2 regions of the Paenibacillus sp. FSL R7-0333 genome follow, and region 2 is predicted to be linked to the other one. Evidence: riboswitches for the same ligand, from Rfam matches in the RefSeq annotation. Region 2 holds a riboswitch; the other holds the start of a gene.

The links. Region 2 has a riboswitch for cyclic di-AMP ahead of MKY86_RS32400 (C40 family peptidase). Riboswitches for the same ligand answer to the same signal wherever they lie in the genome.
Positions count from the first base shown of each region.
Region 1: it holds a riboswitch for cyclic di-AMP, as region 2 does, so the genes downstream of both, MKY86_RS15355 (hypothetical protein) here and MKY86_RS32400 (C40 family peptidase) in region 2, are expected to answer to the same signal.

Region 1 is NZ_JBBOBZ010000001.1:3,691,380-3,706,948, forward strand. Features, by position in the region: gene MKY86_RS15310 (response regulator) at 1-146, shown strand, start outside; gene MKY86_RS15315 (FAD-dependent oxidoreductase) at 188-1,537, shown strand; gene MKY86_RS15320 (suppressor of fused domain protein) at 1,666-2,409, opposite strand; gene MKY86_RS15325 (AAA family ATPase) at 2,914-5,175, shown strand; gene MKY86_RS15330 (HNH endonuclease) at 5,176-6,510, shown strand; gene MKY86_RS15335 (PQQ-binding-like beta-propeller repeat protein) at 6,620-7,798, shown strand; gene MKY86_RS15340 (NAD(P)H-dependent flavin oxidoreductase) at 7,875-8,849, opposite strand; gene MKY86_RS15345 (TetR/AcrR family transcriptional regulator C-terminal domain-containing protein) at 8,994-9,557, shown strand; gene MKY86_RS15350 (3'-5' exonuclease) at 9,554-10,087, shown strand; gene MKY86_RS15355 (hypothetical protein) at 10,107-10,574, opposite strand; cyclic di-AMP (ydaO/yuaA leader) riboswitch at 10,780-10,943, opposite strand; gene MKY86_RS15360 (arsinothricin resistance N-acetyltransferase ArsN1 family A) at 11,290-11,784, opposite strand; gene MKY86_RS15365 (arsenite methyltransferase) at 11,806-12,612, opposite strand; gene MKY86_RS15370 (MarR family winged helix-turn-helix transcriptional regulator) at 12,666-13,115, opposite strand; gene MKY86_RS15375 (ArsR/SmtB family transcription factor) at 13,250-13,576, shown strand; gene MKY86_RS15380 (arsenic transporter) at 13,687-14,982, shown strand; gene arsC (arsenate reductase (thioredoxin)) at 15,004-15,423, shown strand.
Region 2 is NZ_JBBOBZ010000001.1:7,502,502-7,518,070, forward strand. Features, by position in the region: gene tadA (tRNA adenosine(34) deaminase TadA) at 1-479, opposite strand, end outside; gene MKY86_RS32355 (ATP-binding protein) at 843-3,116, shown strand; gene MKY86_RS32360 (pseudouridine synthase) at 3,103-3,804, shown strand; gene MKY86_RS32365 (flagellar motor protein MotB) at 3,893-4,714, opposite strand; gene motA (flagellar motor stator protein MotA) at 4,698-5,498, opposite strand; gene MKY86_RS32375 (hypothetical protein) at 5,702-5,995, shown strand; gene MKY86_RS32380 (4a-hydroxytetrahydrobiopterin dehydratase) at 6,206-6,481, shown strand; gene MKY86_RS32385 (c-type cytochrome) at 6,613-6,969, opposite strand; gene MKY86_RS32390 (GNAT family N-acetyltransferase) at 7,097-7,582, opposite strand; gene MKY86_RS32395 (C40 family peptidase) at 7,829-8,320, opposite strand; cyclic di-AMP (ydaO/yuaA leader) riboswitch at 8,325-8,467, opposite strand; gene MKY86_RS32400 (C40 family peptidase) at 8,856-9,284, opposite strand; cyclic di-AMP (ydaO/yuaA leader) riboswitch at 9,342-9,480, opposite strand; gene MKY86_RS32405 (hypothetical protein) at 9,693-10,526, opposite strand; gene MKY86_RS32410 (M1 family aminopeptidase) at 10,536-12,551, opposite strand; gene MKY86_RS32415 (YwhD family protein) at 12,656-13,162, shown strand; gene MKY86_RS32420 (AbrB/MazE/SpoVT family DNA-binding domain-containing protein) at 13,257-13,739, opposite strand; gene MKY86_RS32425 (DNA-3-methyladenine glycosylase) at 14,008-14,685, opposite strand; gene MKY86_RS32430 (transglycosylase domain-containing protein) at 14,784-15,569, opposite strand, start outside.

The sequences.
Region 1 (15,569 bases), 3.8 Mb from region 2:
ACAGCGGCGTTAAGGTGTATGATGCAGCAGAAGCGGCCGGATATCGTGATGTCAGCTATTTTGCCAGAGTGTTTCGTAAATATTGGGGTGTAGCCCCGAGTGAATTAAAGAAACAAGAGCGTTCAGTCTCACCGCGGTTGATGTAAGTTAAAACTACAATGGAAGAAAACAGGTGGAGGTGGTCAGAATGACCGATATGGCACTAACCGTTAAAATACCCGAGCGTGATATTCCTGTCTACACGGAAGTGGATGTTGTCGTTGCCGGAGGAGGACCGTCAGGAGTAGCAGCAGCGCTCGCAGCAGCAAGAAACGGGGCATCCGTATTGCTGATAGAGCAAAGAGGATACCTGGGCGGCATGGCAACGGTCTCTCAGGTTCCTGCATTTTGCCCGTATACCGATCAGGTCAAGCCGATCATCCGTGGGATTGGGCTGGAAATTCTGCTTGATATGAAGAGCAAGATGGAGGAGAGGTTTCAGGAAGCATGGAAGGACCGGCTGGATTGGGTGCCGATTGATGCGGAAATTCTAAAGCGCATATTGGACGAGAAGATGATGGAGGCTGGCGTTAAAGTGCTGTATCATACGTTCGTCGGTCAAGTTCTTCAACAGGACGGCATCATTGAAGCAGCGATCATTAACAACAAGACCGGAACCCAGGCGGTGAAAGGGAAGATATATATTGATGCAACGAGCGATGCGGATCTCACCTATCTTGCGGGCGGGCAGTTCGCCAAAGGCGGAGATGATGGAGAGCTGCAGCCGGGGACGATGTGCTTCGTCCTGAATAACCTGGACCGGAACAAATTTCTCTCAAGTGCTGAGACGCACGGCCACGATCTGAAACATGCGATCAACAAAGCGAAGCACGAAGGGCGATTGCGCGTCGCGAGAGATTGGGCCGGTATTTCCTGGCTAAACGATCATACGGCAGGCTTCAATTTCGGGCATGTATTCGGGATAGATGGTTCAAACACGGATGATCTGACTCGCGGTGCGATCGAAGGCCGCGCACTTGTTGAACACATTACCGGTTGGCTGCGGGAAGCGATTCCCGGATTCGAAAACGCTTTCCTGACGTTGACGGGCGAACAGATCGGCATTCGGGAAACCCGCCGGATCATCGGCGATTATATCGTCACCGCCGACGATTTTCTGGCGTGCCGTTCGTTCCCGGACGACATTGCCCGCAATGCCTACTTTATTGATATTCATATGGCAAAGCCTACGAGCGGCATGACGATGGTGCGTCTGTCGCCGGGAGAGTCGCACGGCATCCCTTATCGCGCCTTGCTTCCGGCCGGTATTCAGAACGTAATCGTAGCCGGTAGAGCGATATCAACCGATAGAGCGGCCCAAGGCTCCACCCGGGTCATGCCGAATTGCTTTGCCATGGGCGAAGCCTCCGGTACGGCCGCGGCGATTCTGGCCGAGAAGGGCACACGGGAAACGCGCAGTATCGACATCACGGATCTGCAGCGCAGACTTGTCCGCCAAGGCGCATGGTTAGGAGAGCAGATCAATGAGCGGTACTAGGAAGGTCGAACTATATTACAGTCAACAGTGAAAGAAAGCTAACTAGTATCAAAAGGCTGAGCCCAAAGTCATATTCTTGACTTAGGCTCAGCCTTTTCAAGCTGGTTCAAGCCCGTTAATCCGGGCAGTTATTTACAAGCGTTGTGTCTATTCGGATTCAGAACGAGGAAATCCTCTGGAAGCTCGGACAGCTTGGCCATCAGTTCGTCCATGCCAGACTCCAGCTTGAACTCCATTTCCTCCCGGTACAGCGGTACCAGGAAATAAACCTGAACCTGATTGTCATCTTTCGTATGGACGGTGCTAACCTCTTCCGGCAGAGCATAGAGGATCACGCCGGACAGCTCCGTGTTATCCGCATATGGCTCGTAATCCTCCGTGTTGGGAATCGTATGGCCGTAACCAAGCCATGTCTGATACATATGCGGGAAGCGGGCAAGCATCTTCATCAGCCGGATCGGCCAGTAGTTCTCCTCCGCTTCAAAATCCTCCTGCGTAAGTGGCCAGTCCGCCGGCAAAAACATCATCAGCTCCGCGCGTTCCAGATGCTTATACTCTTCACGGATCTCCTGTGGGAGTGTCAGCGGCAGATCGCTCATCCCATTGGTGTACAGCACCCGGTATGGCTCATCAGGTGTAGCTTCCATAATATTCACATCAATATGTACGATGTCTGAAATCAGTTCGTGGAACACGCCGGTTTCCCGGTTTGGAAAGACCCGATTGAAATGTTCGTTTAAATCTTCCATGTACAAAATATTGGCGGGAGGCGTAACCTGCTGCTCATCCGAAGCGTCATAACCATAAATGGTGGTACCGTCTTCTGATTTGCCCATTGCATTGCCGCCAAACAGCTTTTTGAAAAAGTTCATGTCTTTGCGCTCCTCTGAGTGGGTTTATATTAAAGTGCGAAATGAAGTATTTGAAACCTCACTTGGAAGTATAACAAAAGACATAGCCCCGGAGCGATGGGTCTATCGATTCGAATTCCATGGGATATCCATGCAAAATGGTCGTAATATATTTATCTTAATTAAACCAAAAGAATTTTGTTACCACACTGATTGTTTCCAAAATAATCGATGTCTCCACCTGCGTATTTCAATCGCTACTTTAATGGAAAGAATAAGTAATGTAAATTAAATGGAAAAAATTATTACGGAATGAATTCTTCTTTAACTATAAATGCAGCAATCTATTTCACCAACCGAACGTGGTGATAAGGGAATGTTTTCATTCTGAAATGGCACATATAGCACTTTTATGATATAAGTCTTCTATCTATATGATATTATAACATTAATGGTTTACTTCTAAATTTTCTTACATAAATTGTAGGTAAGTAGCTTTGATAGTAAAATAAGGGAGATAAAAAGATGGATAATTTGCTGGAAATATCCGATTTAAAACCTGGTATGGATATTGATGAGTATAACCTAATTAATTTGTTTAAATGTAGCCGGCAAGGAAGTATGAGAAGATCTTTAAAAACAAATTCTCTTGTCCTATTGTCTTATAAAGATAGACCACCATATGCAAATGTATTCAAAGATAAAAATGGTTTGTGGCAATACACTGGCATGGGGAGAATTGGTGATCAAAATCTTCAGTATTCTCAAAACAAAACCTTGCTCAACTCAAACGATACTGGTGTTAATTTGTACTTATTTATTGTAGAAAATCGAAAGTATAGATTTGAGGGCAAGGTATTGCTTGCAGGTTTACCCCAAAAAGAGTTTCAATTAGATGAAGAAGGCCATAATAGATCAGTTTATGTATTTCCTTTGTTAGAAGTAGGAAGTTATATGAACGCATATGATTTTTTTATGGAACAAAGCAGAGAGGATCTTGTTATTCAAGGAGTATTAGGTGAGCCTCGGTACGAATTGTCATTACATAGTGTAAGAACCCTCCCGATGTACATGAAGTCAATGAAATTGGATACGTTAATCGGACCGGGTGGATGGTTTTATAATGTTAAAGGATTTTTCAACAATCCAAATACAACAAGCAAATTTAAAACTGGAAATATCAACAGTTTAATAGAAGAAACTAATATCAAGAAAATTTCGCGAATTGTTTTCGAAAATCAAAACAAATTTATTAATCCATTTTACGATACTGCATTTCAGAGAAAAAGTACTATTACATCTTCTGAAAAAGATGAAGGTGGTTTCTTAGTACACCATATAAAGTATATGAATTCAGTTAATACACAAAATAATTTTGATGTATCCTTTTTTGAAGATCCTCCATTTCGTGAACCTACTGAACCCTATATTTCACTAATTATTGGACCCAATGGCACTGGGAAAAGTACAATATTGTCAACTCTTCAAAAGATATTCTTAGAACTATATCGTTTGAAAAAATCTAAAAGAACCTTCAGTAAAAAATCAAATATATTATTCATCCTTACCTATCAGATCGGGGTAGACATTTTTAAAGTTATTCAAAAAGATGATATCCATAATTACTATAAAAACGGAGAAAACATTCATTTAAGCGACCTTCAGCTTCCCAACAAACTAATCGCGAGTGCTTATAGCATAAATGATAGGTTTATCTATAAAAATCAGTTAGATGATAAAGACAAAGAATATAGCTATTTAGGGATTAAAAGTTCAGATACTACAATTCGCATTGGTGAAACATCGAGAAATTTGATATTGAATATATTAAATTCATCGCAAAAAAACAATTTCGAATCAATATTAGAAAAAATATTAAAATTCGTAAGATTAGAACCCGTTATTAGAATAGTGTTCAAAACAGCTAATAATGAAACAATTGAAAAGGTTGCGGTAAAAGAGCACATATTACTTAACCAAAATAAATTGAGAAAGAATAAAACAAAGTCAGAATTAAACCGTATTCATTTTTCGGATTATCAAGAAATTATGGATTTTTTTGAAAGCCTAAGTGAAGAAAGAAACAATATATTTAAAATACGGGAGAATGCAATAAGTGTAACTTTCAAATTAGATGAACCTGGATACTTTGAAAGATATTATGATGATTTGTACATACTTTGGCATCTATTTGAAATTAATATTTTTAATGAGCCTACTGTCTTTATTAGAAAAGAAAAATATTTCAAGTTAGAATTCGCTAGCTCAGGGGAAGTGCAGTATATAACAACCATGATTAATATCTTATCTAACATTGAAAAAGATTCCCTCATCTTGATGGATGAGCCTGAAACTAGCCTACATCCTAATTGGCAAAATAAATATATTGAGGGCCTAAGAAATATATTTAGCCTTCACTATGCTTCTGCACACTTTTTGCTAGCAACACATTCTCATTTTATGGTATCAGATTTAAAACCTAATACGTCTTCTATTGTTTCAATTGAACGAGATAGTCAGTACCAAACTAAAGTGGTTCTACACAAAGAAGAAACGTTTGGCTGGTCTGTAGAAGACGTACTGTTTAATATTTTTGATTTAGCTACAGATCGAAATTATTATCTTGCTGATGAACTGGATCAAATAATGCTTGCAATAAGTACTAACAATCGGAGAGGGCTTGCTGCGAGAGTAGATCGCATAGAACAGCTAAGTACAAACCTAAAAGAAAGTGATCCGTTAAAAACAGTCATCGAGCTAATAAGTCAAAAAATAAAAGGTGAGTAAATGTATACTTTAACAGCTGATGACATTCATTTGATTATGAAATATGATTTTAATTGGGATAAAACTGAGTTGAAATATATAAAAAACAATATAAAACAGATACTCATTAATAATAATAGTGAATGTTTTTATTGCAAGTCACCACTTGATGAGGGAAGCAGTCCTGGAGATATTGAGCATATTGTACCTAAAGACCCTCATAAAATCTTTTCTTTTCTACCGATAAATTTAACACTGACGTGTAGGAGATGTAATACAGCCAAAGGAAGAAAAAACGTATTACAAGGATATACAAATCAAATTTTTAGCATTCCAGAGGACTATCCATCTACATCAGGTGACTTTCTTATTATTCATGCATATTACGACTTATATGAAAGTTACATAAAGTTAGAGGATTCAATCTTCTTTAAGGGTATTGACTCAGGGGGTAAGGGAGAAAGTACGATAAGGATTTGCAATTTAACAAGATTGGATCTTGCTCTATCAAAAGTTAAAATGAACTATCTTCAACGTAGTATTGAGGAGAATCTCGTTAAAAAAATGGTGAGTTCAAATAACAATTCCCAAGAAAATGAAATGCTACTTCATCTGTTCGAATCCAAGTTAAAATTGAATGTACCTGATGAGAAGATAAATATTGCCATTGAAAAAGTTAATAAGAATTACAATGTCGTAGATATTGTTGATGAGTTATTTAAGATAGAGGAATTGCATAATATAACAACTCATCAAATTACAAAATTAAGAGAGTGGCTAGATTACACAGATACCATAGGAACATACGTTAATTTGATTAATTATCTTCATACTTTAAAAACCTTAGTCCCCTTGATTAGTCCTCATTTGGAAAATATGATTTTTCAAAATAGTTCAGGATATTTATTGCTTAATCCGCAAGGACTTATTAAATTGAAGGATTTGTTAAACACTGTGGTATTTAAAGGTTTACAAGCAAAAAGCAAATCGAAACTACTCTCCATGATTGCCGAACTTGAAATTATCAATTTCAATAAAATTCCAAATGGTATTTTTATTGAAAGTGAAACTGAATCAATTCTAGACTGCTTGAACGGGATAAAAGAAATTTTTCAAAATCAAGTTATAAAGAGCGTACTTAATGGAATTAATTCACAAACATTCGATGAATTAAGAGATTCTATACTATTACTTTATAATAATGTGGATAAAAACCCTAAATTCGGAACATTAAGCAAGATAGAATGGTACTATCACGAAATTTTTACTCTTGAAAAAGAAAATATTTGGGACATTCACAAAAATCTTAAGGGCTTAATGAAATTAATGAACAGCAGTCACCTGAACAGCCAATAATTAGTCGGATGGTGAATTTTAGTGTGTTGCTCTTAAGGCAGCTATGTGCAAGTTTAATACGGGGTAACCCTATTGAAGATCAATTCAAAAAGGAAGTTGAGGTTTTCGTGTGAAAAAGAAGCTAATCAGTTTCATGGTTGCTGCCCTGATGTTTGCAAATGTTGGTGGGGTGGTGGCTGCTAAGAATTATGAATCCTTGCCACAAGCGGTTTGGACTCAGACACCGAATGAAGATTACATACCGATTCAACCAGAGAGTTATTATGTGCCGGGACAAGGAACGCTGTACTTACATGTTGGAGAAGAAAGATTTTCTGAGACAAAAGCTTGGTCACCCGATACCCTTAGGGCCGTAGATCCCAAAACTGGAAAGGTGAAGTGGGTATTCTCGTTTGCCAAGGCTGGATACGGATGGCCAAGTACAGAATATCCTTTTGCTTATGCACCAGACGGTACGGTATACGCCTATTTCTCGTTTCCAGGAGTTCTTTATTCTGTGAGCCCTGCAGGGAAGGAAAATTGGAGTAAGCGCGTAGGACAAGATCTGGGAGCATTTGACGGCAAGTTATACCGCATGAGTGACGGAAGCTTAATTATTGCAGGTCAGAAATCGGATACAATCGGTGCAGAAACGGTACAACTGCTAGCTTTCGATAAAAATGGCAAGCAGAAAGTAAGTAAGGTCGTATCCGGCAAGTTAACTACTGTTTCGAAGAACCAAATCGCCATAGAGATGTTAACCAAGCTGGGCAATGCTCAAAAAGTTGAAGTATACAACTCTTCCTTACAACGCTCATTTCAATACACTTTCCCAAAAGGAGCAGGAGTCAACTTTTATACTGCTTTTGCACTCGATGATGGTACTTTTGTGTTTTCAGTATATCAAGCAAATACGCGTAAACTAATAGCTTTATCTCCAAAAGGTTCCGCTATCTGGGGAAGAACAATCGATCAATTTGGGTTTGCTTTCCAAGCTGGGGATGATTATATGGTATTTAATCCTAAAACCAAAAAATTAAGCTTGTTCAATCAGAAGGGCTTAGTAAAGGATAGGGTACTATCGAATTTTAATATGCCTGAGGGAGATGGTCTGCCGACAGCAAAGAAAACGGTAGAAGGAAACCTATATGTCGATTTGCTTACCTCCCAGTATATTTTAGATGCAAAAACGCTGGCCTCTATTCACGAATTTAATGGAATACAAGGGTCTATATTGGACTATCGTGAGAATAGTGTCTTAGTATACGACTGGAATGAGAATAGGATCTCAAAGCATATATTGAAATAAGGTTGTAATAAAATGGACATGATTTTAAGCCGCTTTCAGAATATTTATCTGTTAGCGGCTTTTTTGGCGTTCTGTGCTACTCCCTAATAAAGTCAGCCATCAATTCATGAATGATTGCTTTACAGCTCTTCACTTCAGTGATCAGATCGATCGCGGTATTGATGGTGATGGGCCCCTCATCCAGCTTCCCATGCAGCATGCTATTAGACACACCTCCGTTTTCACTGATCCTCTTTTCGATATTTTCAGATGATTCCCCATTGCGGTACATAGCCTCCAACTCACGGGCAAATTGATGCGGAGTGGAGCGTGAATACGATGATAACATAATCAGATCTGAACCTTTGGATTGAATGATATCCTGTTTCGTTGCCTCAGCAGCAGGGCATTCTTCAGCGGCGATAAACCGTGTTCCCAAATATACCGCTTCAGCTCCAAGTGCAAAAGCCGCTCTCACTCCGCGAATATCATTGATGCCGCCTGTTGCCATAACCGGGATACTTACCGCATCCGCGATCGCGGGAACAATCGAGAAAGTGCCTATTTTGTTCTGGGGAATGGTTCCTCCTTCATCATACCCTGTGGCAATGAGTATATCTGCGCCATGCTGCTCAGCCATTTTCGCTGCTTCCGGGGAAGGAGTAAGCTCACGATGAATCCACATGCTATCGTTATCCTTGATTTCTTTGACCATAGCTCTATTCAGAGAACCAACGGTCACAAAATACCGTACGCCTTCCGCGACAGCAGCCTCAAATGTAGCTTTGGAATATGGATCGGATTGGCCATCCGGAGGTAGATACAGATTTACCGCGAACGGTTTTTCCGTCAATGATTTAATCTTACGAATTTCATTGCGAATCCTTTGACCCACTTCGTCCGGACTGGAGGGCCGCGTCTGATAACCCGCATGAGGCCCCATTACTCCCATGCCTCCCGCATTGGATACGGCTGCGACAAGCTTAGCATCGGTCAACCAGGACATGGCGGCCTGCACAATCGGGTATTGTATTCCAAGCATCTCTGTAACACGATTTTCTGTTTTCATCATCATTCACCCCGTTAATTAACTTAAATGCATTAGCATTGTATAATTAACTAAGTCTTATAGAATATAGACACTTGAAGGCAAGTGACAATTTTTTTGCCGTTGCTCATCATTTTGTCATAATAGGAATGGAAGGTGAAATCAACGATGCCTACAAAAGATATGACGAAGACCATGTTTGCAGAAGCCATAATTGAGCTATTAAATCACGTGCCTTTTAAGAAAATCACGGTAACCATGCTGGCAAATCACTGCCGCGTTCCCCGCCAGACATTCTACTATCACTTCCATGATAAATATGAATTGGTCAATTGGATTTACTCCTCGGATTTGAATAAAGTGATGGCGGAAAACGCAAACGAATCATGGAGCAAAGTCACCTCTCTTTTCTTTCAAAAGCTTAATGAGAAAAGAGCATTTTATAAAAAAGTCCTGATGGACAGTGGACAAAATTCCCTATTGGAGCATTCCCAGACATACCCGGCAAATTTGTTTCTGGCTTCACTGTCACAAGGCGCGCAAGCTCCTGTAATGAAAGATCTGCAATTTTCCTTGAACTACCATGCTTATGCCTGTTCCAATATGACCAGACATTGGCTGCTCAGTGAACCGCACGTTACTCCTGAAGAGCAGAATGACCGAACACTCCGGGCCATGCCGCAAATGTTGTATGACAAACTGAATGGTTATAGAGAAAAGGAGCAGGTATGAACTATATCATTTTTGATCTGGAAGCCACTTGTTGGGAAAATGACCGCAAAAGACAAAACGAAATTATCGAGATCGGAGCCGTAAAACTCAATGAAAGGCTCAAGACTGTGAGCGAGTTCCAAATTTTTGTCAAGCCTGCATTAAGCCCGCAGCTTTCTGATTTTTGTAAGCGGCTTACCTCCATCTCTCAGGCGGATGTGGATGCTGCAATGTATTTTCCGCAGGCAATAAGTCAATTCCAAGAGTGGATAGGCAATGAACCTCATGTCCTCTGCTCCTGGGGGTTTTATGATAAAAACCAGTTGCAGAAGGACTGTTCACTACATCAAATCGCAAGTGAATGGACGGATAACCATATCAGTCTCAAGCATCAGCACGGGAGGATGATTGGCAGGGAGCGGGGCGTAGGCATGGAGAGAGCCTTGACTATGCTTGAATTGCCGCTTGAAGGTACTCACCATAGAGGTATCGATGATGCCAAGAACATTGCGAAAATCTTCGTTAAGATTTTTGATCAACTGGAGTTTTGATAATTTAAATTGATCATGTCTATAGCAGTGAATAATAGGATACCGATTCTGCAAATAAAATGGTTGGATTCAGATGACTCTTCACCGTATTAATTGAATGGATTCTTTGCTCTGTCCTTTGATGGCGATACCGCTCCGATCCGGCTCCTACCTTCATTCGGATTTGGTCATTTTGAATGAACATACTATCGAGTGCAGTCTTGATCATGTTAAGTTGATTGGGAGCCCATTCTTGTCCGTGCATCCGGACGTATTCTGTGGCTTCTTCTGCAGTACAATGACATATCTCTTTCAGAAAAGAGCCCCATTTGATTAAATCCACCGCATTGTCACCCGCACAAAGAATGCAATTCCCATAGCTGATCTGTCCTCCGAAGGTTAACTTCAACACCCCATACCAGCATCCGTAAGGCTCTGAAATATGCAGGAAGGAAGGGCGGCAGCTAAATGCGAACAACTCGATTCGTGACAGTCTGGCGTTAATCATGAATAATGCCTCCTAGGTTGTCTATAGATTTCATATAACGCTGCAGATTATGGGTCTGCTCAGCTGTGGCTACATAGGCTGTCAGTTCAGTTTCATTCTCACATACAGCAGCATGCTCAAGCCAAACGGAATATTTGGTTTTCTGTACGATGGATAAGTGTAATGGAAAGGTTTTGCGGGATCGCAGCAAAAAAGCATGGTTAATGCAGGCTCTCTCCAGTGCTTACGAGGTTAGCTGACGGATTCGGACGGTGAGAGTCGTCCTACCAGTGAAGAGTTCAATCTTCTTTGGATTCACCCCATTTCGGCTGGTCACAGCCATTTGGTTCCCCCGCTTCCCGCCTGACGGGAATTCAGCATTTGTTAAAAGGAATCTTACGCTGAGCATCACTGTTTGTAAAATGCTGAAAGTTCTCTAGGAGACTAAATAAGACTCTATAGGATATAAAAATGAAGAAAATCCCTTGTAATCTAGCATTCATCCCCGATTTTCTGAAGTTATCGCGTATTTATTAACTTTTTAATGCAACCTAAATGGGGCTAAATGAATCTTAATGCTTCTTTAATCATGATATTAAGATCAGATATAATGTTTAAGATCCTCCTGTTTACAGGCCCGATATGCGGAGCCTCCATGAAAGTAAGATTGTAGGAATAGATCAAAAGGAGAAGTTCCTCCGTTTGCGGATGGAACTTCTCCTTTTGATCTTCATTTTTATAGTAGCTTCTCCATAATCATCACATCAATAAACGCTCCGTCCATCAATCCTTGCTTCTCAAATACACCAACCTGCCGGTAGCCCATCTTCCGGTACAAGCCTTGACCATTCTCATTAAACGGAAAGGTAAAGAGAACAATTTTATAAAAGCTATTTTCTTTTGCCGCCTTGTGTATGGACTCTAGGAGGGAGCTGCCTACACCTTGCCCACGAAAGCTTCGATCAATATATACAGAAAGGTCAGCGACGCCGTTATACGCGCAACGGTGAGAATATGGGTTCAGTGAGGCCCAGCCCACGACTGCACCTTCGCGTTCAGCAACCCAAACGCTAAAACGGCCTTGGTGATCGTTGAACCATGATTCCATATATGAGGAGTCTTTCATCTCTGTTTCAAGTGTAGCGATCCGGTCCTCGATCCCCTGATTGTAGATACGAAGAATGCTTTCAATATCCTCAGGTGTGGCCTGACGGACAGTTAATGTACTGATCATATCAACACCCCCTTAAGATTACTTTCTCGCTTTAATTACAGCAGAGACGATGTATTGGTCAACGTTCGCACCTGGAACCCAATCTTTAATGAATGTTTTAGATTCGTCCTTTGGTTCAATGCTGATATCAGTAAAGCCGCATTCCTGAAGTATGATCTCCAAATCGGCAATGGAAGAGGCGCCTGAGATACAACCCGAATATAATTCATCCAGGTCATTTTTGATCTCAGGAGGAAGCTCAGCTGTAGTTACGATATCTGATATGGCAAGACGACCGGCAGGCTGAAGAACACGATAAGCCTCACGGAATACTTGCTGTTTGTCTGGGGAGAGATTAATTACACAGTTGGAGATAATGACGTTGATCGAATGATCAGCGACAGGAAGATACTCTATTTGGCCCAATCTGAATTCAGTGTTACTGAACTTACCTTTAAGGGCATTATCTCTTGCTCGACTGATCATCTCAGGTGTCATATCCACACCTATAACATGGCCTTCATTACCTACCTGCCGGGAAGCCAGGAAACAATCAAATCCGCCGCCACTCCCAAGGTCCAAAACATATTCACCCGCCTGCAGTTCAGCAATAGCCTGCGGATTACCGCAACCAAGACCTAAATTTGCGCCTTCGGGAGCTGAAGCGAGGTCCTCACTGGAATATCCCAACTTAGCAGATATGGCACTGAAATCAGATGGGGAGTCACAGCAACTGCTGTCAGCAGAAGTTCGGCTGGATGGGGAAGTCTCAACGTTTCTTACAGCAATCTTTTGATAGCGGCCCCGTACATTTTGGCGGATTTGATCATTAGTAAGCTTGCTCATGATTATACACTCCTTAGCTGAAATAATTTGCAATATACAAGTAAAAGAGAAGGTCACCCTTTTACGGGTGCGCAGCAATTGCTGAGTTTTCCCATAGATTCGTTGAAAAGCTTAATGGACCGTAGTAATGTTTCTACTTCAAACTCACTCATGTGTGAGAAGGCCTCGTTCAGGTATTCATTCATTTGTTGATCAATAGTTGTAGCTACCATTTTACCTTCAGGAGTGAGTGACAGGTTATAAATTCTTCGATCTGAGGGATCAGATGTCTTTTTAACCAAATTCATTTTCACCAGAGATTGAACTTGTCTGCTGAAGGTTGTAATATCTGTGCCAAGTGTTTCGGCGACTTGTTGCATGGAAGGATTGTGACTCCGATCGATCTCATATAACAGATGACTTTGGGTAGCGGAAAGATTACATCCTCCTACGCTACAGCAATCCTTATTGAGTAATCCTAAACGCCGACTCATGATTTGGAGTAGTTCTCTTGGAGTTTCCATTGTTGTCACCTCTTGAACTAGTTATACTGCATTTAGTTGCAAAATGCAAATATAAATTGTGCTTAGTTGATAATTGATGATAAAGGTATTAGAATATAAGTATTGTCTTATATACGAAGAGAGGAGATTCAAAATTGGATACATTAAATGATCTTGCAGAAGATTTAAAGCTCCTTGGAGATAAAACACGTCTCACAATTCTAACTCTTTTAAAAGAGCGAGAGTGGTGTGTATGTGAATTCGTGGATCTCTTTGACATTTCTCAGCCAGCCGTTAGTCAGCATCTACGTAAATTAAAAAGCAGCGGATTGGTAAAGGAACAGAAAAGGGGGCAGTGGGTCTATTATTCTTTAAATATAGTAGATAAACCCCATGTTAAGGCCATCCTAAATCTTACCCCGAATGCGAGTGACCTTTTATTGCATTTGAATAAACCGTCTAATGCTGTTTGCTGCGAATGACAGTTTTCTATTGAATATATAAGTGTATAATTATATAATGATGCCTGAGATTAAACTTAACTCTTTGAAGGGAGTGCTCGGATGGGTGGAGTTAGACATAAACTGGGGGAATACCATTGGTAGCTCTGGCAAGTCTGATATTTATAGTCACTTTGATTTTTGTCATTTGGCAGCCTAAAAATCTGTCCATTGGATGGTCTGCCTGCGGCGGAGCGTTACTCGCTTTAATTGCCGGTGTCGTCAGCTTGAATGATGTTCTGGATGTTACGCTGATTGTGTGGAATGCCACACTGGCCTTTGTAGCAATCATCTTGATCTCGTTAATCCTCGATAAAATTGGATTCTTCGAATGGGCTGCTTTACATATGGCCAAAGCTGCTAGCGGGAATGGAATGCGGATGTTTATCTATGTCATCATTCTTGGTGCTGTAGTCGCGGCATTCTTTGCTAATGACGGAGCAGCGCTCATTCTAACACCGATTGTGCTGGCTATGGTCCGTGCGCTGAATTTTGATGAGAAAAAGGTTTTTCCGTTCATCATTGCCAGCGGGTTTATAGCAGATACTACCTCATTGCCCCTAGTTGTAAGCAATCTGGTGAACATCGTATCAGCCGACTTTTTCGGGCTAACCTTTATGGAATACGCCGGACGGATGTTAATGCCTACCTTATTTTCCTTAGGGGCAAGCATCAGTGTGCTCTATCTCTTTTTCCGTAAAAGTATCCCACGAAACTTCGATAGCTCCCAGCTAAAAAAACCTGAAGCGGCTATTAAAGACAAGCAGATGTTTAAGTTATCCTGGTTTGTACTTGCGGTTCTGCTTGCGGGATACTTTGTCAGTGAATTTCTGAACATTCCGGTATCTGTCGTGGCGGGTATCATCGCGATCTTTTTCTTACTCATGGCAAGGAAAAGTCCCGCTGTCCCCACAATAGAAGTGGTGAAGGGGGCACCTTGGGCCATTGTGTTCTTTTCCATCGGCATGTATGTTGTTGTATATGGTCTGAGAAATGCGGGCCTTACGAATGTATTAGCTGATGCCATCCAGGCCATTGCAGATCATGGGCTGTTCACAGCAACGATGGGGATGGGCTTTATTGCCGCAGTGATTTCCTCCATAATGAATAACATGCCTACCGTAATGATCGATGCACTGGCTATTGATGCCACGAATACCTCGGGACTGATTAAGGAAGCTTTAATTTATGCGAATGTTATTGGCTCTGACTTGGGACCAAAGATAACACCGATTGGTTCTCTAGCTACCTTACTGTGGCTGCATGTGCTTTCCACCAAAGGAGTAAAGATATCCTGGGGCACGTATTTCAAAACAGGGATTATTTTGACCATCCCTACGCTGTTCATCACACTGCTTGGTCTATATATAACATTGACCTTATTTTAAAATCAAAGGAGAATGCGACTCATGGATAAGAAAACCATTTACTTTTTGTGTACAGGAAACTCCTGCCGGAGTCAGATGGCCGAAGGCTGGGCCAAGAAATATTTGAGCAATGAATGGAATGTGTATAGTGCAGGCATTGAGGCTCATGGGTTGAATCCGAAAGCCGTTCAAGCGATGAGTGAAGTAGGTATAGATATCTCAGGTCAAACATCAGATATTATTGATCCGCAGCTGCTGAACAGCTCTGATCTCGTCATTACTTTATGTGGAGATGCAGCAGATAAGTGTCCCATTACCCCGCCTCAGGTGAAACGTGAGCATTGGGGATTCGACGATCCGGCAAAAGCGCAAGGAACAGATGAAGAGAAGTGGGCGGTCTTCCAGCAGGTTCGTGATCAAGTGGGAGAGCGCATCAAACAATTTGCTGAAACGGGTGAATAGTCACGATAGTGGGTGAAACGAGCTTGCCACATAAAGCGAAGTTCAATACTGCCCGAATCCCAGCATGTATATGTGGTGGTCTAACAAAGGACTGTGTGTTCTCCAATATCCGTACCGGGCTGGAAGAACTGCTTCAGTGGATGAAG
Region 2 (15,569 bases):
AGCTTGCGGAAGAAGGAGGTCAGAAGCTCCGCGCATTCCTCCTGCAGCACGCCCTGGATGACCTCTGTACGGTGATTAAAGCGAGATTCCTCCAGCAGGTTCATCAAGGTCCCTGCACAGCCAGCTTTGGGATCTGGAGTGCCATACACGGTGAGCGGCACCCTGGACTGCACCATCGCTCCTGCACACATAGGACAAGGCTCCAAGGTAACATAGAGCTGGCAATCGAGCAAACGCCAGGAGCCCAGGGCTGTACTGGCTTCCCGGATCGCTACCATCTCCGCATGGGCAGTGGAGTCAAGCGTCGTCTCACGCAGATTATATCCGCGGCCTATAATTTGGCCTTCGTGGACGACCACGGCACCAATCGGCACTTCGCCCAAGGCCTCGGCCTTGCGGGCTTCTCCTATCGCTTCTGTCATCCAATGTTCATGAATGGCCCGCTCCTCCGCCGGCAGTTCTTCAAGCCTGGTATTCAAATGCATCTTCCCTTCTTCTATGCCCATTGTACAACGAACAAATATTCGTTCTTAACAAATTGTGGACAACTCTGTGGATAAAGGCCGACTTATACACAAAATTGTGCACATCGCGATTTGGCAAAATGTTTATATGTGCATAACCTGTGGATGGTTTCTTACCTATTGTAGTGAAACTGCCCCGATAATTCAATATCTGCCAGCACCCGGCTGTGGGGAAAGGCCTTTTCAAATGGGAGGGCAAAAGGTATGATTATGTTGAATGCCCGCTAGGATTTACCAGCGGATAAGAGGTGAACAATACGCTTGTCCATAAAAACGAAATTATCAGCGATTATATTTGGCTCGGTGCTCTTAATCTTGATGCTTAATCTTTCGCTCAATCTTTATGCTGCCCGGAATAATCTGCGGAATGAGAGTGTAAGCAACATGAAGATCACTGCGAAGCAGGTTGCCGTATCGGTGGAGCAGAGCGGCTACAGCTCGAATTACGTGCAGGATAAAATTGCCCAGAACCTGCGCTTGACCGCCATTCTGGCCTCCTATGAGCTGGACCCGGATATCAGGAATATTACCAATCAACAATTGAAGGCGCTATCCACCAAGCTGGGGGTGTCGAATATCTCGCTGCTGGTGAAGACTGCGGATGATATTATCGTAGCCAAATCTTCAGATCCTGCAGAGATTGGACTTTCGACCAGAGGCATGGGTTTTTGGTATGTAGCTTTTCTGGAGCTGTTTGCAGGCCAGCGGGTATCTGTCGATCAGGGGCAATCCCTGGAGAATTTCTGGTCCGGGCCGTTTGAATATTCAACCTCCAATCCGGAGTATATTGATAAATGGGGTTATTATTATGACGGGGCACGCAATTATATCATAGATCCATTCGTCCGGAGCACAGCGGTAAGCGATTATGTCAAAATTATGAGTCCCGATGAGATCATCCAGGAATCCAAAGCTGTAAATCCCGGAATTCTGGAGATTACGGGAATCAATCCGAAGACCTTCGGGGCCTCAAGCATGCTGCCTGATGGTACAGATCCCAAGAACACGAAGCTGCGGAACCGCCCTATTCAGTACGGAACCTATTCCTACGGCAATATTGCAGAGGACAAGGCGGCAATCCGTGAAGCATTGAACAAGGGCGAGCCGGTAACGCTGGATACGAAGGCATTGGGTAAAAGAGTGCTCAAAAGCTTCATTCCGATTGAGCGGCCGGGAGCCGCAGATTATGTGATCAGTGTAGTCATGGACTACCAGGCGATCTCCTCAGTCATCCGCGAGCAGCTGTTCAATAATATCACCACCTCGGTACTGCTGCTTATTATCTTTCTCTTGGCGAGTTATGTCCTGGCCGGTGTTGTTACACGCCCGATTCAGGATATACTGGCTAAGGTCAATGATGTGGCCAAGGGCAAGTTCGAGCCCCCGCTTAATGTATCCAGCCGCGATGAGCTTGGACAGCTGGCCCAGCGCATCAATGCGATGACCTCACATCTGCTGCAGCACACGAACCGGCTGGGGCAGACACTGGAGGAGAACCGTGCGGTTAAGGAGCATCTGGAGTCGGTCATTAACGGCACTTCGGATGCCATCCACACGGTGGATATGGAGGGGCGGATCATCAGTACGAACAGAGCGTTCGAGGATCTCTATGGATGGGGCGCTGCGGATGCTCTGGTCAAGCCGCCTTATCTGGTTCCGGCCACTGTGCAGGAGCAGGAGAGTATACGATTGCAGCAGCTTAAGGATGGGGCATCTCTGCCGCCTGTGGAGACCGTCAGGCTGAAGCGTGACGGCTCCCTGGTAGAGGTCAGCGTCAGCAGCTCGGTTATCCGGGATGAAGAGGGCCAGCCGCAGTCGGTTGTCCATGTATCCCGTGACATGACCGAGCGCAACCGCATCGAGGAGCTGCTCAGACGCTCGGAGAAGCTGACTACAGTCGGCCAGCTTGCCGCAGGCGTTGCCCATGAGATCCGCAATCCCTTGACCACCCTGCGGGGCTTCCTGCAGCTTCAGCAGGAGAAGAAGGTTCTCGTTCCGCTGCATATTGATCTGATGCTCTCGGAGCTGGACCGGATCAATATGATTGTCAGTGAGTTCCTGATTCTGGCGAAGCCGCAGGCTGTTCATTTCCAGCAAAGGGATCTGCGGCATATTGTCGGCGATGTCATCTCCCTGCTGGACAGTCAGGCCCACCTGTTCGGCATTGAATTCACCACACATTTCTCGGGAGTACCCGCCATGGTGCACTGTGAGGAGAATCAGCTGAAGCAGGTATTTATCAATGTAATCAAAAATGCGATCGAAGCGATGCCGGACGGGGGAACGATTACCGTGGAGCAGCAGGAGCAGGATGATTCTGTGGTTGTTGTGATCACGGATGAGGGCGGAGGCGTCCCTGAGGACATGCTGCCCAAGCTGGGAGAGCCGTTCTTTACGAACAAAGAGTCCGGAACCGGTCTCGGCTTGATGGTCAGCCAGCGGATTATTCAGGCCCATAAGGGCAGCCTGGAGATAAGAAGCGAGTATGGCCGGGGGGCACAGGTAATTATCAAGCTGCCTGAAGCGAAGGAGCCAGTACCTCCGGCCGTTATGAATATAGAACGGAGTGAAGACGAACATGAGAATCAATAAATTCATCAGTGAGACAGGCTATTGTTCACGCCGTGAAGCAGACAAGCTGGTCGAGGGAGGGCGGGTCACCATCAACGGTGAGCCCGCTATGCTGGGCAGCCAAGCCGAGGCCGGGGATACCGTACTGATTGACGGCCAGCCGCTTCAGACGGGCAGCAGGATTGTGTATATCGCGCTTCATAAGCCGGTTGGCATTACCTCTACTACAGAAGCGCATATTCAAGGCAATATTGTTGATTTCATAGGGCATGAGGAGCGGATTTTCCCGATCGGGCGGCTCGACAAGGATTCAGAGGGATTGATTCTGCTGACCAATGACGGTGACATTGTTAACAAAATATTACGCTCAGAAGGCAGGCATGAGAAGGAATATGTGGTCACTGTAGATCGACCCGTCACGCCTTCTTTTCTGACCGGTATGTCCACCGGCGTGAAAATTCTGGGCAGCAAGACACTTCCCTGTGAAATTACGCGTATTAGTGAACGGGTATTCCGTATCGTGCTGACTGAGGGCAAGAACCGGCAAATTCGCCGCATGTGCAGCGCCTTCGGTTATGAAGTCCGGCGGCTGCAGCGCATCCGGGTAATGAATATCCGACTTGGCGCACTGAAGACCGGAGAATGGCGGGAGCTGTCCCAGGAAGAGAAGCAGGAGCTGGGGGCTATGCTGAACTATCAGCTGCAATAAGATTATAATGCCCATACCTATAATAAGAGCTGCTCCGATAGACCCTGGTAGGGCCGTTCGAAGCAGCTCTTATTTATTTCATTACTATTCAGGGAGCTGTTACATTAGAGACATCCGTTGTCTCCGCAGCAGCGTCCTTATATTTACGTAGGATGGATACTTCTACCCGGCGGTTCTTGGCCCGCCCGGCAGCCGTAGCATTGGTAGCGATGGGGTGGTATTCGCCAGAGCCGGTCGGGCTGAACTTCGTCGGGTCCAGGTTGGGATTGAGCAGCAGAATCTTCATGAACTCCAGGGCGCGATCTACGCTAAGATCCCAGTTCGAGGAGTACGTGCTGTTGGAGATCGGAATATTATCGGTATGCCCCTGCACCAATACTTCATAATCGGGAAATTGCTGCAGCATGTTAGAGATCGACTTGGCCAGCTGGCGGGATTCGTCCTTCACTATAGCCTGTCCCGAAGCGAACAGGGCATTGTCACTAATCGTGATCATCAGCTGGGACTGATTCAGCTTCGTGCTAAGCAAGTCAGTCATCCCGTTGTTCTTGATGTACTGGTCGAACTGCTTCTTCAGCTTCTCCAGATCCTCCTGCTCCTTGGCACGGAGCTTGGACAGATCGGAGGTGCCGGTGTTCTTGGCAATCACACTGTTCATCTTATCCTGCTTGCCCTGGTCCAGCTGGGAGCTGGTTGGGGAATCCGACCGGTACTCCAGGACGCCGCCGCCGCCGCTGAGCGCTGAATTGAAGGCTTCAGCCATTTGCTGGAACTTCACGGCGTCCGTAGCGCTCATGGCGTACATAACCAGGAACAGAGCAACAAGCAGGGTCATCAGATCAGAATAGGGAAGCAGCCAGGATTCATCGGCATGCTCTTCATGTTCCTCATGCCTAGTCTTTTTGCTCACTGGAAGCCCCCTCCTTCTCGCTAAGCTTGGCACGCTCGGACGGAGTCAGGAAGACAGACAGCTTCTGGTTAATGGCAATGGTAGACACCCCAGACTGAATGGAGAGCAGACCCTCGACCATCATCAGGCGGACTTCAATCTCGCGTTTGGATATCCGCTTCAGCTTGTTCGCCATAGGGTGCCACATGACATAACCGGTGAATATCCCGAGCAGGGTTGCAATGAAGGCACCGGCAATCGCGTGGGCCAGGACGTCCATGTTACTCATATCCCCCAAGGCGGCGATCAGCCCGATAACAGCCCCGAGTACCCCTAGTGTAGGGGCATACATCCCGGCCTGGGAGAAGATCAAGGCTCCGGCTTTATGTCTGTCTTCAGTGGCATGAATATCTTCCATTAATACATCACGGACGAACTCCTGATCATTGCCGTCAATAATCATCCGCATGCCGTTACGGAGGAAGTTATCTTCTATTTCATCGACATTGGACTCCAGAGCGAGCAGCCCTTCGCGGCGGGTAATGGAAGCCCATTCCATGAACATGGTAATCAGTTCGGGCTTACCGACCATCTTTTTCTTCGTAAACAGGATCTTCAACAGCTTAGGGAAATTCTTGACTTCCGACATCGGAAAGGCCATGAAGATAGAGGCAGCCGTGCCAAGAAAAATAATGACATAGGCAGCGGGGTTGTTCAAGCTTGCAAGCGGAGCATGCTTGAGTATCATCCCCCAGATTACTGCGATCAGACCAAACACCAGGCCTAGAATTGTTGAGATTTCCATTTATGCACCTCGTCCATGAGAATTAAGAAGTGATCGACTAACCGCGTAATTCGTCCTTGAACCGCGGGAGAACACTCTGTTCGTAACCAAATCACGTATATTCTTCTTTATCGACATCATTCCCTTTTTTGTGAAGTGATTTTTTCGGCTATAATAGATAAGGTAGGTTATTATTCATCAGCGAAGAAAACGGAGTGATTGATGTGGGAGTTAAGCATGGCAGGGATTACGGTGAAATTCTGGTTGAACTGACAGGAGCCGTTGGACGGATTGCAGACGGGTACATTTTTTTTGAAATGGAGCCTGAAGAGTGGACGAATCTGCCGGAGGAATCGAGGCAGGAGGTCTGGGAGGCGCTTGCGGAAGACCTGTTCTACGCGCTGGGCAACGAGCCGGTCATTCAGGTGGGCAGCGGAGTTGTGATGTACGATAAAGAAACACACCGCATTAATATTCTGCTGGGCGATGAGGATCTGGCTTCAGTCGTTCTTGTATAAAGCAGGGGAAAAATGCGGCAGCGGGTTTGTCCCGGGCATCCGGCCATGTTAAAATTGGAAGTGGAGTACTAATTGCTGGGATGTCAGAATACATTTAATCAAAAATCTTTGGCCTGGCACATCCCTTGGACTTTCAGAAGCTGAGGGATGTTTTATTTGAAGGAAAGAGCAGGCTCAAGAAACCGTTAACTTAGCAAGGGAGGAAACGAATTGCAATTAACTGAGGAACAACTGCAGGAGCAGATCGGCAAGCTTGAGGGCTGGAAGCTGGAGAGGGATAGGCTGGTGCGCAAATATATGTTCAGTGAATATATGAAGGGAATTGCCTTTGTGGATGAGGTAGCGACAATTTCGGAGGCCTTTGACCATCACCCGCATATCACCATTGATTACAAGACGGTTGTTCTGCGGCTGGCTGCAGATGTGGAGAAGCTTGATCTCCGCCAAGCGCATGAATTTAATGAGGCATTCGAGAAGACCCGCTAGAGGACAAGGCCCCTATGGAGACAACAGGAATATCTAATTAATAGAAATGCCCGTGCAAGGATCGTTCGTTATCCTCGTCACGGGCATTATACATTTAGAATGAGGAGCAAGGTGTGAGTACAGGTTGCGGATTATTTCTTCTCGGCCAGCCATAGGGCTACATTCGCAATCTCTTCAGGGGCCAGCCTGTCTTTGAAGGGAGGCATCTGTCCGCGGCCCTTGGTGACTATGCTGTAGATCTGAGCTGCGTCATGCGAAGCGCCTTCCTGCTGCAGGCTGGGTCCCGCCCCGCCCTGAAGCTGGTCTCCGTGGCAGGAGATACAATTGGCCTTCACTGTGGCTTCTGCGCCCGCAGCGTCCAGCACAACCTCCGGCATGGTCGGCTTGTTCTGCTCCGCCACCTCGGATTTACCGGGTAGGGTAAACATTAAGATTACTGCAAAGGCACAGGCGGCAAAAAACAAACCGCTCATGATCCATTTCTGCATCTGCATCCGTCCCTCCATGTGAGCTGCTGTCTCCATTATAGCGGATGGTGAAGCGTTATCATAGTATGTGTGTCAAAAAAATGAACACAAATGATCCATTTTTTGCAAATCCCTCTTGTCTCCGGTGCTATTCCTCATAGACCATGCAATAAAAAGGCTTATTGCCGGTCGGAGTGCGGCGTTCATAGGTATCCGTTATAGTGAACCCGCATTTCTGGTAGGCGCGGATGGCGCGCTGGTTCCAGGTCAGCACCTCCAGGTCGATCTCACATTCCGGGTAACGCGACCGTGCTGCCTGCACAATAGCCTTCATGAACAGATGCCCCATTCCATGACCGCACAGATCGGGCTGCATTCCGACTCCAAGCCGGACTACCCCCTCCATCGGAAAGAGCTGGGCGAAGCCGCACAGATCCCCCTCTCCATTCACAACCGACACATATTGCTCGCTGCGCAGCTGCGGGTCTCCGAACTCCACGCCCAGCGCCTGCATCTGCTCCCAGGACATCCAGCCGTAAATATTATACGGAGGCTTGTAGCTCCACTCACAGATCTCAGCGGCATGCTGCGGCTCCATAGGCACCACATAAAAGGTTAGCGGGGAGCTAATCATTAGGGGAGGCCTCCTTCCAAGGGACATAAATTCATTTCTTCTATTAATTATATACAAAAACAGCCAGTTTCGACGCAATTTCCTTACGGAAATGCAGGAACTTGACAAACGGCAAAATATATTTTCCGAAAGCGCAGAATCAGTGTTTTACAAATATAGAGAGGGGTAAGTAATTTTATAGACAAAAAAAGCCCTTCTCCAAGATTTCGGCAAAAATCTCGGAAGAGAGCGTTAGGTTACAAAGGATTATTGTACATCATCGTTGTCTTGGGAATCCGAAGCTACAGTCTTGTAGGCATCTGTACTCATGATTCGCTTGGCGCCAACGTAGCGGTTGACGTAATAGCTGTCACTCAGCGAACTGATGGTTACACCACGTGAGGAAGAGGCATGGGCGAATTCGCCGTCACCAACATAAATACCAACATGGGATATGCCCTTACCGCTTGTATTGAAGAATACAAGGTCGCCCGGTCTCATCTCGTCACGGGACACGGCAGTGCCCATCTGATATTGGGAGCCGGATTGATGGGGCAGGTTAATGCCGATCTTATCAAAAACATACATTGTAAATCCGGAGCAATCAAACCCGTTAGTTGATGTACCGCCGGACACGTATTTGGTTCCGATGGCTTTGTCGATCACTTTATCCATTTTGGAATCCGCGAAAGCGCTTCCTGCTCCGATGGTGAAGATAATGGACAAGCTTAGTACTGCGGCTGCTAGCTTCTTCTTCAAAAGTAAATACCCCTTCCAATGCCTACGAGGTTAGCTTAAGGGTTCGGTTGAAGGTCCCCTATGACCCCTCTTAGAATAGGAGGTCAATTCACCCAAAGTGGTTCCCCCGTTTCCCTAATTCATTAGGGAACTCGGCACGACTGTTGATTAGGATTAGCGGTTCATTCAATACATGACAAAACCTTTGTTAAAAGCGATTCAATAATTACAAAAATGTTACTAAAAGATCACTGCGATAATTGTAACAAAGACTAAGGCGCTTGGCAATCACTTATAACATATTAATGCATCTTTTTTGCTGTTTTTTAGAGTTATAGCCCTTTCGAAAGACTCATATCTATGCGCAGGGGTTAATTTATATGATAATTTCTTTATTTTTGCAAGAAAATGCTGTTTCAAGGCTGCGAATTCGGTGTAAAAGGTAGAATAAGGAAAAGGAAAAACCCGGAAATGATTACGGCAATAATCATCCCGGGCTCGTATAAGTTACATTTAGTTGTTAGAGGCTGAAATATTCGGGGTATGCTTCAAGGGTTCAATCGTAAGCGACAGCTTGGTAGGCTGTTGTGCTCATTACTCGTTTGGCGCCAACGTAGCGGTTGGCCCAGTAGGACTGGCTCATCGAACTGATGGTTACACCACGTGAACTCGAGGACTGTGCGAACTTCCCGTTTCCAACATAAATACCGACATGGGACACTCCGTTACCCAGGGTATTGAAGAACACGAGATCACCGGAACGCAGATTGCTCTTGGATACACTTGTTCCAACTTTGAACTGTGCTTTGGAGGTACGGGGCAAGGTAAGCCCGACATTCTTGAACACATACTTGGTAAATCCGGAACAGTCGAAGCCGCTGGTGGTTGTGCCCCCGGTTTTATACGACGTTCCAATGGTTTTTGAAATCACAGTATCCATTTTGGAATCTGCGAAGGCACTGCCCGCTCCGAGTGTGAATACCATCACAAGACCCAGCGCTGCTGCGGTGCATTTTTTCTTGAAATTCTGACTAATCAAAAGATGTACTCCTTCCAGGGCCTGCGAGGTTAGCTTAAGGATTCGGTAGAAGGTTCCCCTATGACCCCTTTAAAGCGAGATCAATTCACCCAAAATATGGTTCCCCCACTTCCCGGTGCAGGGAATTCGGCGTTTTATGCACCAGAACAGTGACTTATCGGTATTGCTTAAATTGCAAGAGTTACGGAATATTTTGCTTGAAAGATTACAACTTTGTTACTACTGGTACAGCCATCATTGTATCAGAGGATTTCCCCTTTTGCAAATGCTTTTGTCCTCTGTTCAAGCAAAAAAGAGTCCCGCTCCCGGATAGAGGGGCTGTGACTCTCTTTAGTATGCCGCTTCAGCAGCTTATTATTGTGGAAATGATTTACTGGACCAGAGGTGGTATTGGGCAGCGATTCCCCACATATCGAACAGCGTGGAGGGCAGCGGAGCTGCCTGGCGGAGCATAAGGGCCGGCAATCCGGGATAGAACAGAGCAGAGGCGCTGCAGAGCAGAATTACGGCCAGGCTTCCCGCCCCCAGAACGATGGATATACCGATCGAAGGCATCAGCATCTTCAGGCAGATCAGCAGTGAGGAGAACATGCCGGTACCGGCGGTATAGCCGAATTGCATATAGAGCAGAAGCTTGCGGACAAGGAAGAGATAGAGCAGCCAGCCCAGCACATAAGGCACCAGCTTCAGCAGAAGCTGGACATCGAGAACGCCGCTGAGCAGATGACGGTACATACGCGGAAGCAGCCAATAGAGCGGCAGGAGGGTTAGCGCCCATTCGATGAGGCTGAACACCAGCACCGGCAGCCCATATTTTCTCATTCCGGGAAAAAAGAACAGTCCCCGCGCTCCGTCGCGCTCCTGGTGAAGCTCGTGCAGCAGCCCTGCACGGATAAAGGGAGTCACCAGCAGCCTTAGCACTGTCAGCGCAAGCAGCATCCACAGCCAGTGCTGGACGGCGGAGTCGGTGCGCAGCGCGGTCTGCCCCTCGATATAATACAGCAGCCTGCCTATTCCGCTGCCGCCGGCATTCGCATCCGGGTAGCGGAGCAGGACGGGGACAACCGCGCTTTTAATGAATTTGTACAGGAAATATCCCCAGAACAGCCGGTAGATAAATAGCAGAATCAATATATAGAATTGCTCTTTCATGCTGATCCAACCGCGGGCAATTGAACTTTTCACCATTCCTTCACCTCACCAGACAAGAGTTCCGAGCAGGGTTTCAAGCAGAGTTGATGCACTAAGCGTCCAGCGGGAGAGTGTACGCGGCTCAAGCTCCGCCATTCTGAAATTATTAAGATGCCTGCTCTCCAGCAGAATGGAATGCCCCGGATCGATCTCTGCGGAGACCAGCGGCGCTTTATACGCTAACTCAAAGGAAGTAGCCTTACCCTCGCCATTCCAGTATTGCTGTACCGTGTACCCGTCTGCGAAGGTGAATTTCACGGGAACATCGGGGTACAGGCTGCCCTTATTGCTTACATCAACCACAGCGCTATAGCGGCTCCCCCCGCCGTCACTGTTGTCCCGTCTGACGGTGAGCCTGATATCGTCAACTGCGAAGTCGGGTGCCCCCCCGCTATAGACATACCGCTCAAAATACGTCTGCCAGGATTGCTTGGTCACTTTCTCCACAACCTTCTGGAAGTCGGCGGTGGTCGGATGCTGGAAGCGGTATTTGCGGGCATAGGCGGCGAGGATGGCGTCCATATTCTTGGTCCCGGCGATGCGTTCGATATCCTTCAGCACCAGCTTGCCCCGGATGTATACATTGCGCGTGTAGGCGTCATCACCGGTGTATTTCCAGGTCTCCAGCTTAAGCGGCTGTGAAGAGGAGACCAGGCTGGACTGCAGCGGGAGGCTTGAGACCACACCGTATTCCTGTTCCATCAGCCGGTCTTCGGCATAAGAGGTGAAGCTCTCATCCAGCCAGGCTTCTTCGAATTCATTGCTGGCCACCAGACCGTAGAAATATTGGTGCCCGATCTCATGGATGATCGTGCGCTCCAGGGAGGTGCCCGGTGAAGTGTCCGTGGCGCCGAAGGCGGTAATCAGGGTCGGATACTCCATGCCTCCGGCCCCGTTGCCGGACTCCGGCGGGACAACAATCGATAAGGTAGAGTAGGGATAAGGGCCGTACCACTTGCTGAATGCCATCAGTGCAGCCTCAGCCGCCTGAAAGTAACGCTCCTGGAGATGCTTATGCAGCGGGTCCAGATAGAGCTTAATCTTCACCCCGGGCACCTGCGGCGCGGAGAAGGCCTTCTCGGCAACCACGAAATCAGGCGATGCCGCCCAGGCGAAGTCGTGGACGTCATCTGCATAGAACTGATAGATCTTGCGCCCCTTCACCACCTTGGCGTCTCTCACCGGGAACCCGGTTGCGGCGACCTTATACTCGGGCGGGACAGAAATCGATACATTGTAAATTCCAAAATCACTGTAGAACTCGGAGTTGCCGTGGTATTGATGCAGGTTCCAGCCTTCTTCCTTGAGTCCTCTTCTGCCGGCAGGCTCATAGACGCTAAGCTTCGGAAACCACTGGCCGGCCATCACGAAGTCGCCAGCGGTTCCCATCCGGGCGAAAATTTTCGGCAGCTTGACTTCGAATTTAAGCCTTACCGTAACGCTCTCGCCGCCGTTCACCGGCTGCGGCAGATGGACCTTGAGCAGTGTTCTGTCATTGACATTGCCGTCGTCCGGCTGCACATATTGGGTGCGCTGCATCAGCGAAATGCCCTCGGAGGTCCGCAAATCTGTCAGGGTAATGCTCCCGTAACCCCCAGCAGGCATGGTGTCACCGCGAAGCGTGCCCCCGGACTCCTTCATGAAGGTGGTGCCGGCGGATGAGAATGCATTGGGATACAGATGAAAGTAGAGCTCCTGGACCGGCTTTGCGCCCGGATGGGTCCAGGTCAGCGTCTCGGAGGCGACCAGGGTCTCCTTATCAGGCAGGAGCTCCACATCCATGTGATATTCAACCACGCGCTGGCTTAAAGCCTCTGTCTCCGATGTGTAGATCGTATCTGAAAGATCGGACTGCACGGGCTGCTGCCGGGGGATAATGGCGGGGGACTTGGCCTCTTTTGGAACAGAGGCAGTCCATACGGCAGGGCTATGCCCTGACAGAAACCATATTCCGCCTCCAAGCAAGGTGAGGACAGCCAGGACTGCGAAGATGAGGGTATACCTTAATGAATGTGGCTTCATACTATGATTCCTCCCGTGACAAGCATCTACGGGATGTATATGTTTGCAATCGCCGCATTATTAGCTAAAATTAAATAATTAGTGAATGGAAAGGATGTGCACATGTGGATAACGTACAACCGGAGGGCAAAAAACAAATTGCCTTGAATATTGTGAACGCCAGAGCCAAGCATAAAGGCTTCGGTGCAGGCTCGATTGATCTGAACAATGTATCGCCTGTCATTATTGATCAGGGCATCGCCGTTATTGATATAGGTGCCATGCATGCCAAGAGCAAAGTGGAGAAGGGAATTAAATTCTCTATGAACCGTGAGGATGTTCCGGCGGGAAGACAGGTTTGGGTCGTATGGGTCGCCGTTGACCGTACCCCGGAGGGACAGTTCTACGGCGGAATTACCGCCTGTGAGATGTGGATTGACACCGAAGCGCGGCGCGGCTGGAAGATTCTTGCGGATCATGTAAATAAGCTGGATGCGGCCTTGAAGCGCAAGCTTATTCTGGATGGACTTGGAAGTGCTGAGCGGGCAGCGCTGAAATCCCTGCTGATGGCCCATAATGAAGAGTGGTGGGCCGCTTCGCCTGAGGAGCTGAAAGCTGCGCTATCGGAATAGAAGATCAGGTTATATGCTTCGCCCAAAAATTAAGGCTTGGCCCCAACGGGGCCAAGCCTTATCTGATGTCTAAGCAGGGATGAATGGATAACGGTTACTGCGGATCTGTTCTGCCGGGAGTGTTCAGCTTGCGCTTGAGTTGGCTGACTCTGGCTTGGCTGATGCCGAGAACCTCGGCAAGCTCCTTCTGGTTGGCATAGGGATGATCTTCGATCGCTTTCATAAGACGCAGACTCATTTCTTCGGTCTTGCTTCTCCGTCCCCCGCGGGCTGGCTCGGGATGCTCTTCTGCTGAACTAGGGGAGGCATGGATGGGTTCTGATCCGCGGTCGGGGTCACTAAGCTCCTTCAGACAGGTGTTGCAAATGAACTGATCCTTATAGTAGGTCACATGATCAAGACTTCTGCAAAAGGTGCATTCTGTGGAGGTGTACTTTCGGAGGACGATGATATCCTCATCCAGTATAAAAAATTCGATAGGATCCCCAATGTCAATATTACGTGTCATGCGGATTTCTACGGGAACCACAATTCTTCCGAGACTGTCTAAGCTTCGGATCATGCCTGTATCTTTCATCCCATGTCCCTCATTTACATCTTTATATTTTTTGTAGATATATATGATTATAGCAGTAATTGTAAGTTTAGAGAACGGGGGAAGCGTATACAAATAGGGGGATTTATTGTCATTTTATAGGAGTGTTTATCATTTTTTGGCGCCTAAGGGTGCGGAGATCAAAATATAGAAGAAAAACCTCTCCGCCTGGAAAGTTCCAAGGGAGAGGCTGATTAGGGTTCTCTTATTAATACCCAATATACCACAGCCGAAACAGCGGTATAGGCCTTTAGACCAGCCTGTGGGGCTGTGCCTGCGGATCGCTGACCGAGACATAAGGATTGCCCTTCAGATAGAAGCGCCAGGGGCGCCCGGCATACTCTTCCGCATAAGGAATATTGATGCGCGGGGCCTCGACAATATCCAGGGACTCCGGGTCATCCCCCTGCTCGATGCTCAGCGGGCCTTCCGGCAGATCGAACCTGGTATTGTTAAGACTCTTGTCAATCCGCAGCGCCCGGCACAGCTTGCCCGGCCCGCCCGAGAGGTCCGAGGGCTTCCTCACGGCAACTCCTCTATATGCCGCCATAAGCTCGGCATCCCTCTCCGTAAGCGGCTCTACTGCCCGGATCAGAACGGCATGCGGCTCGTCCTGAGCGGCAGTTACGACATTCAGGCAATGGTACATGCCGTAGATCAGGTATACATACACTGCGCCTCCGGCGCTAAACATGACCTCCGTCCTGGCGGTCCGCCGGCTGCCATACGCATGGCTGCCTTTATCCTCGGCACCTCCGTAGCTCTCTGTCTCCACAATGCGGCAGCGGATGTTCCCGTCTTCCGTGCGGCGGACCAGATGCTGGCCAAGAAGGCGCGGCGCTGCTTCAACTGCTGCGAGCTTGTAGAGCTCAGGCTGCAACAGCTGTGGCGCGTCCGGCTCAAGGCCAGCGGAGTGATTCGGCTTCATGAATGGATGGCACACCTTCCTGCGGCGGAGTTAGGCGGGCGTACGCCTCTGCCGGTCTCCCCATCGTAACGCAGACAGCGGGGAGCGGCAATCCCAGGTTAGTTCATCCACCAGCGCTTGATATTATTCCAAAGGGAATGCTCTTCCTTGACCGGATCGGCAGGGCCGGAAGGATCGGAGCTTCCGGAAGCACCGGGTTCACCGGAGCTATGCTGGTCACAATATGCGGTAGGCTCTGTGCCGCTGATGAAGGTCTCCAGCTTTTTCTCCGGACAGTCTGCTGTAGCCAGCATGCCGGACAGCGGATCGATATATACGCTGACCACGCCATCGGGAATGGGAAAAATCTTCGGCGGCACATTCTCCAGTGCTTTTTCCGTGAATCCGGCGAAGATCGGTGCTGCCCGCCTGCCGTCGGTGGTCGCAATATCGCGGCCCTTATCGTATCCGACCCAGACGGCGGTTGAGAGCTCAGGCGTGAAGCCTACCATCCATCCGTCGGTATCTGTAGTGCCGGTCTTGCCGGCAACCGGACGCTTGATCATCGAGGCCACCCGGTTCCCGGTGCCTCCGCTCTCGAAGACCCCCTCCATCAGCCGGGTTAACACGTAAGCCGCTGCCGGCTCAACCACGGGCTGACCCTCTGGCTGAGGAGCTTCATATAGAAGATGTCCGCCCGCATCCGTGATCTTCAGGACCGCAGTGACCGGCTGCTTCACTCCGCCATTCGCAATCACTGCGAAGGCTGCGGCCATCTCCAGCGGGCTGACAGGCGAGGTTCCAAGCGCCAGAGAAGGAACGCTCTGCAGCGGGCTGTTAATCCCCATGGCGGCCGCCATAGCGGCGACCTTATCTGCCCCGATCTTCATAATAGTATTCACTGC